DNA from 3 places in the Paenibacillus sp. FSL R5-0713 genome. Region 1 is predicted to be linked to each of the others. Evidence: riboswitches for the same ligand, from Rfam matches in the RefSeq annotation. Region 1 holds a riboswitch; each other region holds the start of a gene.
What was found. Region 1 has a riboswitch for thiamine pyrophosphate ahead of thiC (phosphomethylpyrimidine synthase ThiC). Riboswitches for the same ligand answer to the same signal wherever they lie in the genome.
Positions count from the first base shown of each region.

Region 2: it holds a riboswitch for thiamine pyrophosphate, as region 1 does, so the genes downstream of both, MKZ12_RS04475 (ECF transporter S component) here and thiC (phosphomethylpyrimidine synthase ThiC) in region 1, are expected to answer to the same signal.
Region 3: it holds a riboswitch for thiamine pyrophosphate, as region 1 does, so the genes downstream of both, MKZ12_RS04450 (ABC transporter ATP-binding protein) here and thiC (phosphomethylpyrimidine synthase ThiC) in region 1, are expected to answer to the same signal.

Region 1 is NZ_CP150229.1:707,795-712,084, forward strand. Features, by position in the region: gene MKZ12_RS03320 (alpha/beta fold hydrolase) at 1-19, opposite strand, end outside; gene MKZ12_RS03325 (IclR family transcriptional regulator) at 379-1,122, shown strand; TPP riboswitch at 1,270-1,383, shown strand; gene thiC (phosphomethylpyrimidine synthase ThiC) at 1,803-3,587, shown strand; gene MKZ12_RS03335 (hypothetical protein) at 3,920-4,290, opposite strand, start outside.
Region 2 is NZ_CP150229.1:989,141-993,430, reverse strand. Features, by position in the region: gene MKZ12_RS04480 (ABC transporter ATP-binding protein) at 1-1,249, opposite strand, end outside; gene MKZ12_RS04475 (ECF transporter S component) at 1,250-1,843, opposite strand; TPP riboswitch at 2,110-2,220, opposite strand; gene MKZ12_RS04470 (copper amine oxidase N-terminal domain-containing protein) at 2,387-3,340, shown strand; gene MKZ12_RS04465 (pectate lyase) at 3,529-4,197, opposite strand.
Region 3 is NZ_CP150229.1:984,415-988,704, reverse strand. Features, by position in the region: gene MKZ12_RS04460 (radical SAM/SPASM domain-containing protein) at 1-696, opposite strand, end outside; gene MKZ12_RS04455 (aspartate/glutamate racemase family protein) at 815-1,525, opposite strand; TPP riboswitch at 1,811-1,913, shown strand; gene MKZ12_RS04450 (ABC transporter ATP-binding protein) at 2,090-2,857, shown strand; gene MKZ12_RS04445 (ABC transporter permease) at 2,844-3,647, shown strand; gene MKZ12_RS04440 (ABC transporter substrate-binding protein) at 3,827-4,290, shown strand, end outside.

The sequences.
Region 1 (4,290 bases):
TCTGGGATGTTGGATACATGAATGCCCCTCCTTTGAAGTTCAGTTGAAGATAACAACGACATGAAAAGAGAATTGCGTTTATTTCAGAGCCTGCTTCAGAGCGATATCTTAATGTAATATATCTTTATCGTATGTTCCAATATAGTCAAAGTCAATTGATTGAGGGCATTTGTTACGCAATTGTTATATAGTTCTTAAGATATATGGGTAACATTACCTTAGTGTGTAAATTACAGGGGATTAAGTCTTATAAAAAGGAAAATTTTACACGTTGGTCTATTTCAATTTTGGCTCTTTTTGGTTTACAGATGAGACCGTTTCTCATATAATTTATGTAACCAAGTTTCATGTGATGAAACATGAGGAGGGCATTATGCCATGGAAGATCGCAAGTTAACCGTCCGGGCTGTGGAACGGGCGCTGGATATATTATTATGTTTTACCACACGCAGTGATCTGGGACTCACCGAGATTGCCAGCCAGATCGGCCTGCACAAAAGTACAGTGCACCGCTTGATGGCTACACTGGAGGATCGAGGATTCGTAATCCGCGATGCAGCAACAGAGAAGTATCGACTAGGCATCCGAATCTGGGAGCTGTCGGCTCATATGTCCCGCAGTGATGATCCCGCTATTCTGCTGCTGCCTGCGATGGAGCGACTGAGAGATCGATTGGGGGAGACCGTGAGTCTGTACCTGCGGGATGGCAGTGAACGGATTCGGATTCAGGCGGTGCAAAGTGATCAGGCGATTCGCCGAGTCGCTCCAGTCGGTGTTAGACTCCCGCTGTCTGTTGGCGCATCCAGCAAAGTCTTGATGGCGTTTGCCACGGACGAGGATCGTGAGGAACTGATGAACGGGCCGGAGTGGCCGGTGTTTATTGATCCGGCGGTGTATTTGGCGCAAATGGGAGATATCCGGGATAACGGATATGCGACGAGTTATGAGGAGCGTGAGCCGGGAGCTGCAGCGGTATCTGTACCGATTATGGATCGCCGAGGCAATATTGCAGCTGCTCTCTCGGTCTCAGGGCCTGTCAGCCGACTTTCGCAGGAGACTTTGCACGAATACGCACCTGTGCTAAAGGAAGCTGCTACGCAGATGGGGCTCATGTTATCCTGATATTGATGTAAGGTTTTTCTCCAATTGGGTTGGTGTTCTGGAATATAAAGGTTGTTTTTATGTTCCGGTTGCGCTACTCTGTAATGGACGGCCCATCGGGGTCAGCTTCATTGAATATGAACAGCGGCTTATGTATGCCGCAACTTTTAACGTTACTGGGGGAGTCCGAATTGTCCGGACTGAGACGGAATCGCATGAGATTCCGGACCCTTTGCACCTGATCTGGATCATACCAGCGTAGGGAAGTAATCGGCGATATGACCACAACCACCACATGTGTGACTCTTGCAGGACTCCGTTATGGAGCTGCAACCAGGAGCATTATTGGTGATGGGCATTAAAGTCGGTTCCTTCGGGGGCCGGCTTTTTTTATATACAGTGGACGGGCGAGATAATACACATTCCATGGACTGTTTTTTCAATAACCTGCAAAAGTGGGCTTGGAGAGAGCAATCATTATAGATTTATGATCTGTGGTAACCTCCGTTCTGTCGTTAACTGTACATGAATAATGTCTCCCCCTTGGTCTGGTGTAGGATCGCTCTTTCTTCTCTGCGCTCTGCATGATTTGGGACAGGTGCGTAAGCGAGCTGATGACGATGCCAACCAAACCAAGTGAACGAACACGGAGGAGGAGACGAGCAAACATGAGTACAGGAAACCAAACGGGACAACAAGCGATGGAACAGGAACATAACGGTCAGCAGGTGGAAAAGGAAACAGGAGCGGCCGGACGGGTTCAGCCCTTTCCGGGTAGCCGCAAAGTCTACATTCAGGGCTCACGGCCGGACATAGTTGTACCGGAGCGTGAGATAGCCCTTCATGACACGAATACTCCCCAAGGGGTGGAGCATAACGAACCGCTGCGTGTCTACGATACGAGCGGCCCCATGACTGATCCCGAATTCCAGATGGATATTCGGAAGGGGTTACCCGCGCTCCGAAATCATTGGATTATGGAACGCGGTGATGTTGAAGCATATGATGGCAGAGCCGTTCAACCCGAGGATAACGGACTAAAGCCCGGAGGGCGGAGAGCCGGGGCAGAGGAATACCCTGGATTTCGGGGACAACCACTGCGTGCTCAGGCTGGGCGCTGTGTCACCCAGATGCACTACGCAAGGCAGGGCGTCATTACACCAGAAATGGAGTATGCCGCTATCCGTGAAGGGGTGGAACCGGAATTTGTGCGGCAGGAGCTGGCAAGTGGACGGGCGATTCTGCCATCCAACATCAATCACCCAGAGAGTGAGCCGATGTTGATCGGTCGTCATTTTCACGTGAAGATCAATGCCAATATAGGTAACTCTGCCGTATCTTCCTCCATCGAGGAAGAGGTTGAGAAGATGACCTGGGCGGTACGATGGGGATCGGATACCGTGATGGATCTCTCGACAGGTAAAAACATTCATACCACCCGGGAATGGATCATCCGCAATTCACCTGTACCGATTGGTACGGTGCCGCTGTATCAGGCACTGGAGAAGGTGAATGGCGAAGCGGAAGCGCTGACCTGGGAATTGTACCGAGACACGCTCATTGAGCAGGCAGAGCAGGGCGTGGACTACTTTACGATTCATGCAGGTGTGCTGCTGCGTTATATCCCCATGACCGCCAAGCGGATGACAGGTATTGTATCCCGGGGCGGGTCCATTATGGCAGCATGGTGCCTTGCGCATCATCAGGAGAATTTTTTGTACACTCATTTCGAAGAAATCTGCGAGATTATGAAAAGGTATGATGTGGCGTTTTCGCTGGGAGATGGACTTCGTCCAGGCAGCATCTACGATGCGAATGACGAAGCTCAGATGGCGGAACTGGCTACGCTCGGGGAACTGACGCAGATCGCATGGAAGCATGATGTGCAGGTAATGATCGAAGGCCCGGGGCATGTACCGATGCACAAGATCAAGGAGAATGTGGATCTACAGATGGAGATATGCCAAGAGGCACCGTTCTACACTCTGGGGCCACTGACGACCGATATTGCCCCGGGATACGATCACATTACGTCCGCCATTGGTGCGGCTATGATTGGCTGGTTTGGCACGTCGATGCTCTGTTACGTCACGCCAAAAGAACATCTGGGCTTGCCTAACAAGGATGATGTACGGGAAGGGGTTATTGCCTACAAGATCGCGGCCCATGCCGCTGATCTGGCGAAAGGCCATCCGCGTGCTCAGCGCCGGGATGATGCATTGTCCAAGGCACGCTTCGAGTTCCGCTGGCGGGATCAGTTTAACCTGTCACTCGACCCGGAACGGGCACTGTCCTACCATGATGAGACGTTGCCGGCAGAAGGGGCCAAAGAAGCTCATTTCTGCTCGATGTGCGGACCGAAGTTCTGTAGCATGCGCATTACGCAGGACATTCGTGCCTTTGCGGCGGATAAAGGATTGTCCGAGAATGAGGCTGTAGCAGCGGGCATGCAGGAAAAGGCTGAGGAATATCGGACACGGTCCTAGGCGCTGGTACAGCTTAACCTTGGCAATCTGAAATAGTGATAAAGCCGTTCTTCTCTGTCATTGCAGAGAAGAACGGCTTTTTTTGATTCAATGATATGATTTTAAACTCTATGAGCGCTCTCCGTGTTGTTCAAAACTAGCTTTGCGACTGTTCGTGGTCCATAGCTTATATAAAATGCCTGTGATAACAAATAGGAGGGCATCACTAAGTTTAGGGGCACCTCCGTATAGAAATGCAGAACAGGAAAAACCTACGATAAACAGAACAACAATATAGAGGAAATGCATATTAGTTCACCTCGTTAATTAGTGGTGTTAGTTAGTAAGTGAGTTCATTGCGGTGCTATGCCCAAATTCTTCTCCAAATGCGCCGCAAGCAATGCCAACGGACTATGGATCGCAATGCCTGTGTCTGCAGTAACCTGTGCAGCAGCGGGAGCCATAGACAGTTGAGCTGCCACTACCGTTTTACCCGGATACTGCTCAGCAATCTGCTGTAATCCCTCACGTACCGCTTCGAGATACCCTTGCTGATCTCCACGCATAATTAACTCAAACGTCCCAGGGATACACACCACTTCCGTCTGAGATGCCTTGGCAACGTGTGGCTGCCCATTCTCATCCTTGTGCTGTAACGCCTGATTCACCCGTGCCATCGTTCCTTCAATGGTTGCCGGGTTGGTGAAGGCTATGATGTAATCTC
Region 2 (4,290 bases), 280 kb from region 1:
TGGCATGTCTTTCTTCCGTTGTAAGCCTGCCCCCCAGCAATGAGAATTCCACTTCTTCCGCGACGGTGTTGGTTACAAATTGAAACTCCGGGTTCTGAAAGACAAACGCAATCTGATCTGCAAGCTGTTCCGTTTTGCCAGAAGGCTGACCGTGCACCTCATAATGACCTGTTGTTTTCAGAATATTCATCAGAGATAACAACAATGAACTCTTGCCAGCTCCATTGGCCCCGACAATACCAATCCAATCTCCGTGCCATACCTTGGCCTGTTCCACCTGAATGAAAGGTGTTTTTCCACGCCATCCAGTGAACTGCTGCAAGTCCAGTGCAGGCTGATCGGCTAACGATACAGGCGATAAGGATGATACATGAGATACGGGGAAAATCTCCGTTGCATCAGATAAGCCAGACGACTGCTGTGCTTCCAAGGTTGAGATCCCCTGATTCTCACACGCTTGAAGCTCTCCATAAGTTCCCTCTTCTTCTTTTGTTACCCTCTCCTGCTCATGCTCTTCCCACACGCCTGGATACCAGATTCCATAATCCCTCAACTTGCTCCGTTCATCCGTGAATACCTGCTGTGCTGGCCCATCCGCCACAATCTTTCCTTCAGGTGATAAGACAATGATGCGGTCGACCATATCTACAATCTCGTTTATTTTGTGTTCAACGATGATGATCGTTTTATCACTGGCGATCCGTTTGACGGTATCCCACACCTGGGAAGTCCCCTCATCATCTAACAGTGCCGTGGGTTCATCCAAAAACAATACCTCCGGGTCCATGGCAAGCATCGAGGCAATCGCAAGACGTTGCTTCATCCCCTGAGACATGGACTGGATCAATACACGGTTCTGTTCCAAGGATAACCCCACTTGTTTCAGATAATATTTAATCAGAGCAGGCATCTCTTCACGCGGAATACTTCGGTTTTCCAGAACAAATGCGATCTCTTCATCCGTAAAGGACATGCAGAACTGGGTATCCGGATCTTGAAAGACCACTCCTGCTTTGACGGGAACCTGAATATCATCACATTTCATCGGAATTTCAACCGAACGAGGTATCAGACCGCTCAAGATTTGTAATAACGTCGATTTACCGGAGCCACTTGGTCCAAGCAGCAGCACTTTCTCCCCTTGACGCACAGAAAGAGACAAGCCTTGAAATACCAAGGCTTTCTCTCCCGGGAACTTGCATCTTAGATTCGTCACACTTACCGCCTGCGAATTCCCCTCTCCGCTCATCTAATCCAACGCCTCATAATCCTGTTTGGATACCGGTCTGAGTGAACGTGTTACACCAGTCAGTTCCAAAGCTTTGGCGAGATAATAAGCAAACACTCCTGCAATCAGGATGCTTCCGATGAAGCGGAAACCGATGAATAACGTATAATTCCAGGCCGAGAGTGAATCGATATAGCCATACTGATAATCCAGCAAAAGCGAGGCCGCTGCGGCTCCAATGGCTGCAAGACAAGTGACAAACAGATTGGTTTTACGATACAGGAATGCTGCGAAGAAGATCTCAGCTCCCAATCCTTGCAACAGACCATACACCAGTGTGGACATGCCCCATTCACTGCCCAGAAAAGCACTTACCGTTGAAGCCGCAACCTCGGCCAAGATAGCCACGCCTGGTTTACGAATGATGACAAATGCAAACGTGCCCGCCATAAACCACATGCCGTAAATCATCTGCTCCGCATGAACGCCGAATGGTTTCATCAAGTCATACGTAGGTCCCCATATCTTGTAAATCACCCCAAACACCACTGCGATTACGATGGTTACCAGAATATCCGTTAATTTCAATCGTTTGTTGCCTGTTGTTGTTGCCATGTTCTCTACGTCCTTCCTCTGTCCCCTGTGGGGTTGTAAAAGTGTGTGTTCAAAAAGACTGGTTGAACAACCTCTAAAAATAAACAAAAAAAGCCTCCCCGGTTCCGGGCAGGCCTAACACGCAGTATACAATCCTCACAATGATGTATTGGGTGGATGTCGAAAATACGGAATATCAACCATCCCTCTCCGCCATGGCAGATACACCACCACAGTTCAAAAAGGTCTGTAGTTCATCCACGTTCATTCCTACACTTCACCCTTACATATTGCAAATCCATGTTCTCTACGCTGGCATTACCCAGATCAGATGTACGGTCAGCGGCACAAGGCCACTCTCTCAGCCCAACTTCATTGAGCTCCCGGTTCACTTATTTCATTGCTTCTAATGTACATCAGATGGGTATTTGTGGCAATCCCCAGAAGTATCACCATGCTTCATTTGGGGTATATGAACAGGGGATATCTATTGTACACTTTCCATAATATGAAACATTTAGGTTATGTAGTCCGTCTGAAATACTAGAAGGGAGATTGATAGTAATGAAAATGTATAACTCTGCTTGGCAGCTCAAAACATGGAAAATGATCCTTGCCGCTTCGATACTTACCGCAGGTACGGCACCTGCCTTACTCTCATCCACTGTGGCGGAAGCCGCGGCAACTGAACCTAAACCGACAGCTTATATTAACAATGTTCAAGCTCAATATGAAGTTGTCATCCGGCAGGGGACCATGTACGTGGCATTGACTGAGCTTCAATTCCTCGGCAACTATACGTTTGGCTACAATAACAAAACAAAAGAGATCAGCATTAGCACAGGCAGCGATAATTATGTCCTTAAACCTAATAGCAAGACAATGAAGAAAAATGACCAAAATGCAACATTGTCTTCCGCCCCGATTCTGGTGAATGGTAAAGCGATGCTTCCGCTCCGTGCCATTGGTGAGGCTTTTGGTACGAAGGTGCAGTGGAATCAGAAGGCCAAGGAAGCCTACATTTACACTACCGATGCTACGATTGTAAAAGAATATAACAGTTCTGATCTGACTGTGGCGCGCGAAGCCGCACTTCATCTGCCACGCTTCTCTGAACTCGGACAAACACGTCTGGATATTCGCAACCCTCTGGGTCCGGTGGATTCCTCCATTAAATACATTTTTGAAAAAGGCAAAAAAGATCGTTTCTTCGTTGTGGAGGATAACGATCTGGTCAGTTATTATGTTCTTAAAAATGGAAGTGCACTGCTGCGATGGCAGGCCAACATCAGCAATAATGCAGGAACTATCGGTGACCTGTTCTTTATTAAAACCAAAGCCGTTGCTGAAGCAGGAACTCGTCCTTCCGTAGCAGGTCAAACACTCGTATCATTCAAGTACTCTCGCATGCTTGAAGAAACCTCATATGAGGTCATAAACAAGTTGGGCTCCACGGATAGCGGTTCCGTTGCCCCCGAGCATGGCAAAGTCATCGTTGAGGTTCCGGGAGAGAAATAATATGTGCCTCCACAATGAAACATTACTCAGCAGAACTATACTATGGTGACATCTGCATTACAAAGAGCGTTCCTCAAAGTCAGTGTGACAATGACCTTGGGACGCTCTTTTTTTGGCGTTATATTCCGGCTTACTTCCAATTAAGTGGAGCTTATATTTTTAACAACTCCAGCGATTGAGTCTCTCGTTTAATATTGGACATTGCCGGATTGACTGGTTTTACCTGAAGCAAATCCCTTGAACAGGGTTGGCACTTTGGAATAGCGGGTATTCGTAATTTTCCCTTGAGATACACTGCTATCTGTACGCATAATAGCATCTTTCACATTGGAAATATTGGAGTTATCCAGCGTCATGTTAACTGCGAAGGTCGTTCCACCATTTTGACGTACCAGCTTGCCGATATCATCTGCACGGAAATTTTTGATGTTAATCGTTCCGGCTGCATTGATCTGGAATACTTTATCATAGGCCTTATACGCCGCACCGCCGGTAATGTTGACCGTTCCGGCCGACTTCAATGTGAGTGCATCCTCACCCACATCCTCCCAGACTACATTTGATATATTACAGTTGCCATAACAGTGAACACCATCGGCAGCAGGGTATCCGATATTTACATTTTTGAGCGTAGCCCCTGCCTCCAGACGAAATACCGGTTTCTGATTCTCTGCTTGAGACCCGTCACCCAATGTGGAAGGATTGGCTACAAATGTTTTGCCTTGACCGTCATAAGTCGTGCCCGCTGGAACAATAATCGTTGAATTAACAACTGTAGGCGCAGCAGCAGCGGGAACCGCACCAAATATGGAAGCAACCAAACCAGCAGACAACAACAACGTCAACATTTTTTTCATTACTTTATTCCTCCCTTATTCTCTCGTTATGGATCGTGTACAAGCCTGTGCTTGTACTGAAAGTTCGCCAGAGGTGCACCTCTGCCCAACTCA
Region 3 (4,290 bases), 280 kb from region 1:
CGTTCCATCCACTAGCACAGCCGCCTGACTACGCAATGCGTGGCAGAAGCCTTTGCCGTCATCTTCAGGTGCATCCAGACTTGGCCACTGGAACTCGTGGTCCTGATTCAGGTATACATTCGGAGCAATTTTGACGCCGCTGCCTGGAACCACTTTTTCCTCAATGCGGAAGTCCAGATTGAATTCACGTTCCAGCACTTCAAGGGTCTCCCGATTTCGATTCATCTGAGCATTCGTGAAGTTATCCTGCGTCAGATTCCACAGTCGGAATGAAATGATGACATTGTGCTTAACGGCCTCGTGTACAAAGGACAAAATATGACGCAGGTATCCGTCACGATCTGTTGAACCTTCGTGCCCATCGAAGCTGTGCAGGGAGAAGTTCATCTGACGCAGCGCCGGTTTACCAAGCAATTTATGCTGAGTCTTGGGCAGCAGTGTACCATTCGTTGTAATATTCACCTTGAGTCCCTTCTCGTGTGCGGAATCTAGCAGAAGATCTATTTTGGGATGCAACAAGGGTTCGCCTTTGACATGTAGATAAATATGATTGGTATGTGGTTTAACTTGTTCCAGTATATTGTTGAAGACTTCAGGGTCAATGAATCCTTTGGCACGCTGCGTCTGCGGACAGAAGCTGCAAGCCAGATTGCAGATACTCGTGATCTCAATATATACTTTTTTGAACGTTTTCAACTTGGGTCCCCATTCTGCCTAGGAGGGAGAACAATCCCACCTGCATTTTGTGATCCGGCCTGTACGGCCCATCCCTATTATATCGAGTTCATGAGCCAAGGTAAATCAGAGAACGGGTTTATCGGGTTGAGTCAAATGATTTGGCTAGTGCCAAATGAACAGATTCAATCGCATGAATATGTGTTGTATCAAATAATGGAACTTCTGAATCCTCTACTTTTACTAATAATCCAATTTCGGTGCAACCTAATATGATTCCCTCAGCTCCATCATCAACCAGCCTTTGGATCACCTTTTTATAATAATCCCTTGATAAGGGCTCAATTTTCCCTAAACATAATTCCTCGTATATTATTTTATTGACAACTTTTCTATCCTCTTCATTCGGTATCAAAACCTTAATACCATTAAATTCAATTCGTTTTTTATAAAAGTCTTGTTCCATCGTATATTTGGTTCCGAGTAAACCAACCGTACTTATATGGGACTTATGAATTTGATTTGCTGTTGCATCAGCAATATGTACGATGGGTAGTGTCACTTTTTCTTCAATATGTTTAATCACTTTATGCATCGTATTTGTACAAATTACAATCATTTCTGCTCCTGCCTTTTCCAAAGACTGAGCAGCATTCCCTAATAATTCACCAGCGCTTTCCCAATCACCTTCAGCTTGATAACGCTCGACCTCTTCAAAATTCACGCTATATAAAATGCACTTGGCTGAATGCAATCCTCCCAATTTATTTTTCACTTCTTCATTAATAATTCGATAATATTCTAACGATGACTCCCAGCTCATTCCACCAATAAGACCAATCGTTCTCATATTACACGTCCCCTTCCATTGATTACATCCCGAAAGCAGTGTATAGAAATTCAGTAGATATTGTATCGTATCTATTTCATTAAATAAACCTGCCACAGTAAGAGGAGTTGAGGAAACTGGAGCAATTCCGGCAACGGATTAATGCGTCTGCCCGAATAATCTGGCTGTGCAATCCTAATAATCCGAACGGAACCATTTTCAGATCAGTACTCACATTCTTTCTGAGCGCCCCTTTACATTCCACTTGCATGTGATATATGCTGAACACATAACTGCATATCTTGAACAATGCACTAGGGGAGCCTTACGGCTGAGACGAATCGAATGATTCGGACCCTTTGAACCTGATCTGGATCATACCAGCGGAGGGAAGTGGAGCGGCCTTTCAGTAAGCGGATTTTTTCATGTTGATGATGAATTTTAATGTGAATTGAACTTACAGACCCACTCATTTCTCCGGAAATGGGTGGGTCTTTTTCGCGTTCTGCGGGCAGATCAGCAGGTGTAATGAAAGATCCCGCAGTTTGAAGTTGAATTTGGAATAACAAGGGGGAACAGAACGAGATGGATAATAACATAACCATTCACAACATGAGCTACGCTTTCCCGGGAAAAAGGGATTCCCCCGTGCTCTCCAATGTGTCGATGCGTGTTACCAACGGCGAATTCGTCTCGCTCATCGGCTCCAGCGGCTCCGGTAAAAGCACCCTTTTCAAGCTGCTGGCAGGCCTGCTTGAGCCAACCCACGGAACCATTGAAATTCCTTGGGTCCCTGATGGAAAGCGACTGGGGCAGGTGGCCTACATGCCGCAAAAGGACCTCCTGTTATCCTGGCGAACCGTCATGGAGAATTGCATGCTCCCCGCTGAACTTGCTCCAGGGCGACAGGATAAGGGAAAAATTCGCGCAGACATTATGGCAGGGCTCGACAGATTTGGCTTATCCGGCTACGCGCATGCTTACCCGGACGAGCTGTCGGGTGGCATGCGCCAACGTGTCGCGCTGCTTCGTACTTTGTTGACAGGTGGCCAACTCTTGCTGCTGGATGAACCATTCGGCGCACTCGATGCCTTAACCAAACGCGAGATGCATCGCTGGCTACTGGAGCTGTGGGAAGATCTGGGCAAAACCGTGTTGTTCATTACGCATGATATTGAAGAGGCCCTGCTACTCAGTGATCGAATTATCCTGTTAACTCCGGGGAGCCAAGGCCAACCGCTACAAGATTTGACGGTACCTTTGCCACGTCCAAGACATTCGGACATGATCTACGAACCGGCGCTCGTTCAGATGAGACGACGACTGGAGGAACAATTGCATGCGAGAGAATAACTTGGGAAACTGCATGAAGAATAGCGTAAGGCGTTGGCTTGACCGTTATGGTCTGTTTCTTTGGCTCCTGCTCTTGCTGCTTGTCTTCTGGGAGTGGATTGTGCGTATGGGATGGGTGCCCTCCTTCATCATTCCAGCCCCAACGGCGATTGCCAACTCCCTGTATGAGCATCGTCACCTCCTGCTGGCTACACATCTGCCTGCTACCTTGATGGAGGTTGTTGTTGGTTTTGGCTTGTCCATTGGTGCCGGGATTGCACTTGCAACTGGTATGCATATGAATCGGTCGATTGAAAAAGCGTTATATCCCTTCATCGTAATCAGTCAGACGATCCCGTTGATTGCCCTGTCCCCCGTCTTCATCCTATGGTTTGGCTACACGCTGTGGAGCAAAGTTGCGGTGGTGTTCCTGATCGCTTTCTTTCCCATTGTGGTGAGTACCTACGATGGACTTCGCCAAGGCGATCCAGAGCAGCGTGAACTACTGCTCACCATGGGAGCCAGCACGTGGGATATTTTTCGCAAACTCCAGGTTCCACTGGCACTTCCCGCCTTCTTCTCGGGGCTAAAGATGTCTGTGGTGTACTGCGTGGTTGGTGCAACGATAGGCGAATGGCTCGGTGGCAGTAAAGGTCTCGGATACTTCAGCCGCCGCATGTCCAGCAACATGAACACGGACGCGATGTTCGCCGCTATTGTGCTGTTATCCCTGCTCGGGATCGTTTTGTTTGTACTGATTGCCTGGCTGGAGAAACGGTTTGGCACTCGGCGCCATGAAGCGAAAAAATAGCTGGATAAAACGTAGAGAGAATTTAGATTTTAGATGTTACTACAAGAATTACGCTCTACACAACATAACTTATGCACCATTTCAGCAGCTAACTTCAATCAGTACATTGTCACCTTATCCGTTAACATACTGCTGTCCATTTTCTACAAACCCAAACGATGAAATGAGGAACTTCATTTATGACTAACAAAGGTATATACTCCCTGCTTCCCATTATGCTCATAAGCCTGTTGCTGATCGTTAGCGGATGCGGCAACACGGGTGCTGGCAAAAACACGCCAACAACAGAATCGGAAACCAATGCACAGCAAGCAAACTCGCCTGTAACAGAACCAGCATCAGACACCAAAGATAAACTGTCCATCATGCTCGACTGGTACCCCAATGCAGTACATTCCTTCATCTATGTAGCTCAGGAAAATGGATACTTTGCAGACCAAGGTCTGGATGTCGACATTCAGATGCCTGCGGATACCAATGACTCACTCAAACTTGTTGCTGCCGGTAAAATCGATCTGGCTCTAAGCTATCAGCCTCAAATCTTGCTCGCGCGTAGTGAGAACATTCCTGTACGTTCCATTGCTGCTGTTGTTCGCCACCCGCTCGTACATCTGTTGACCGAAGCAAATGGCAACGTGCGTTC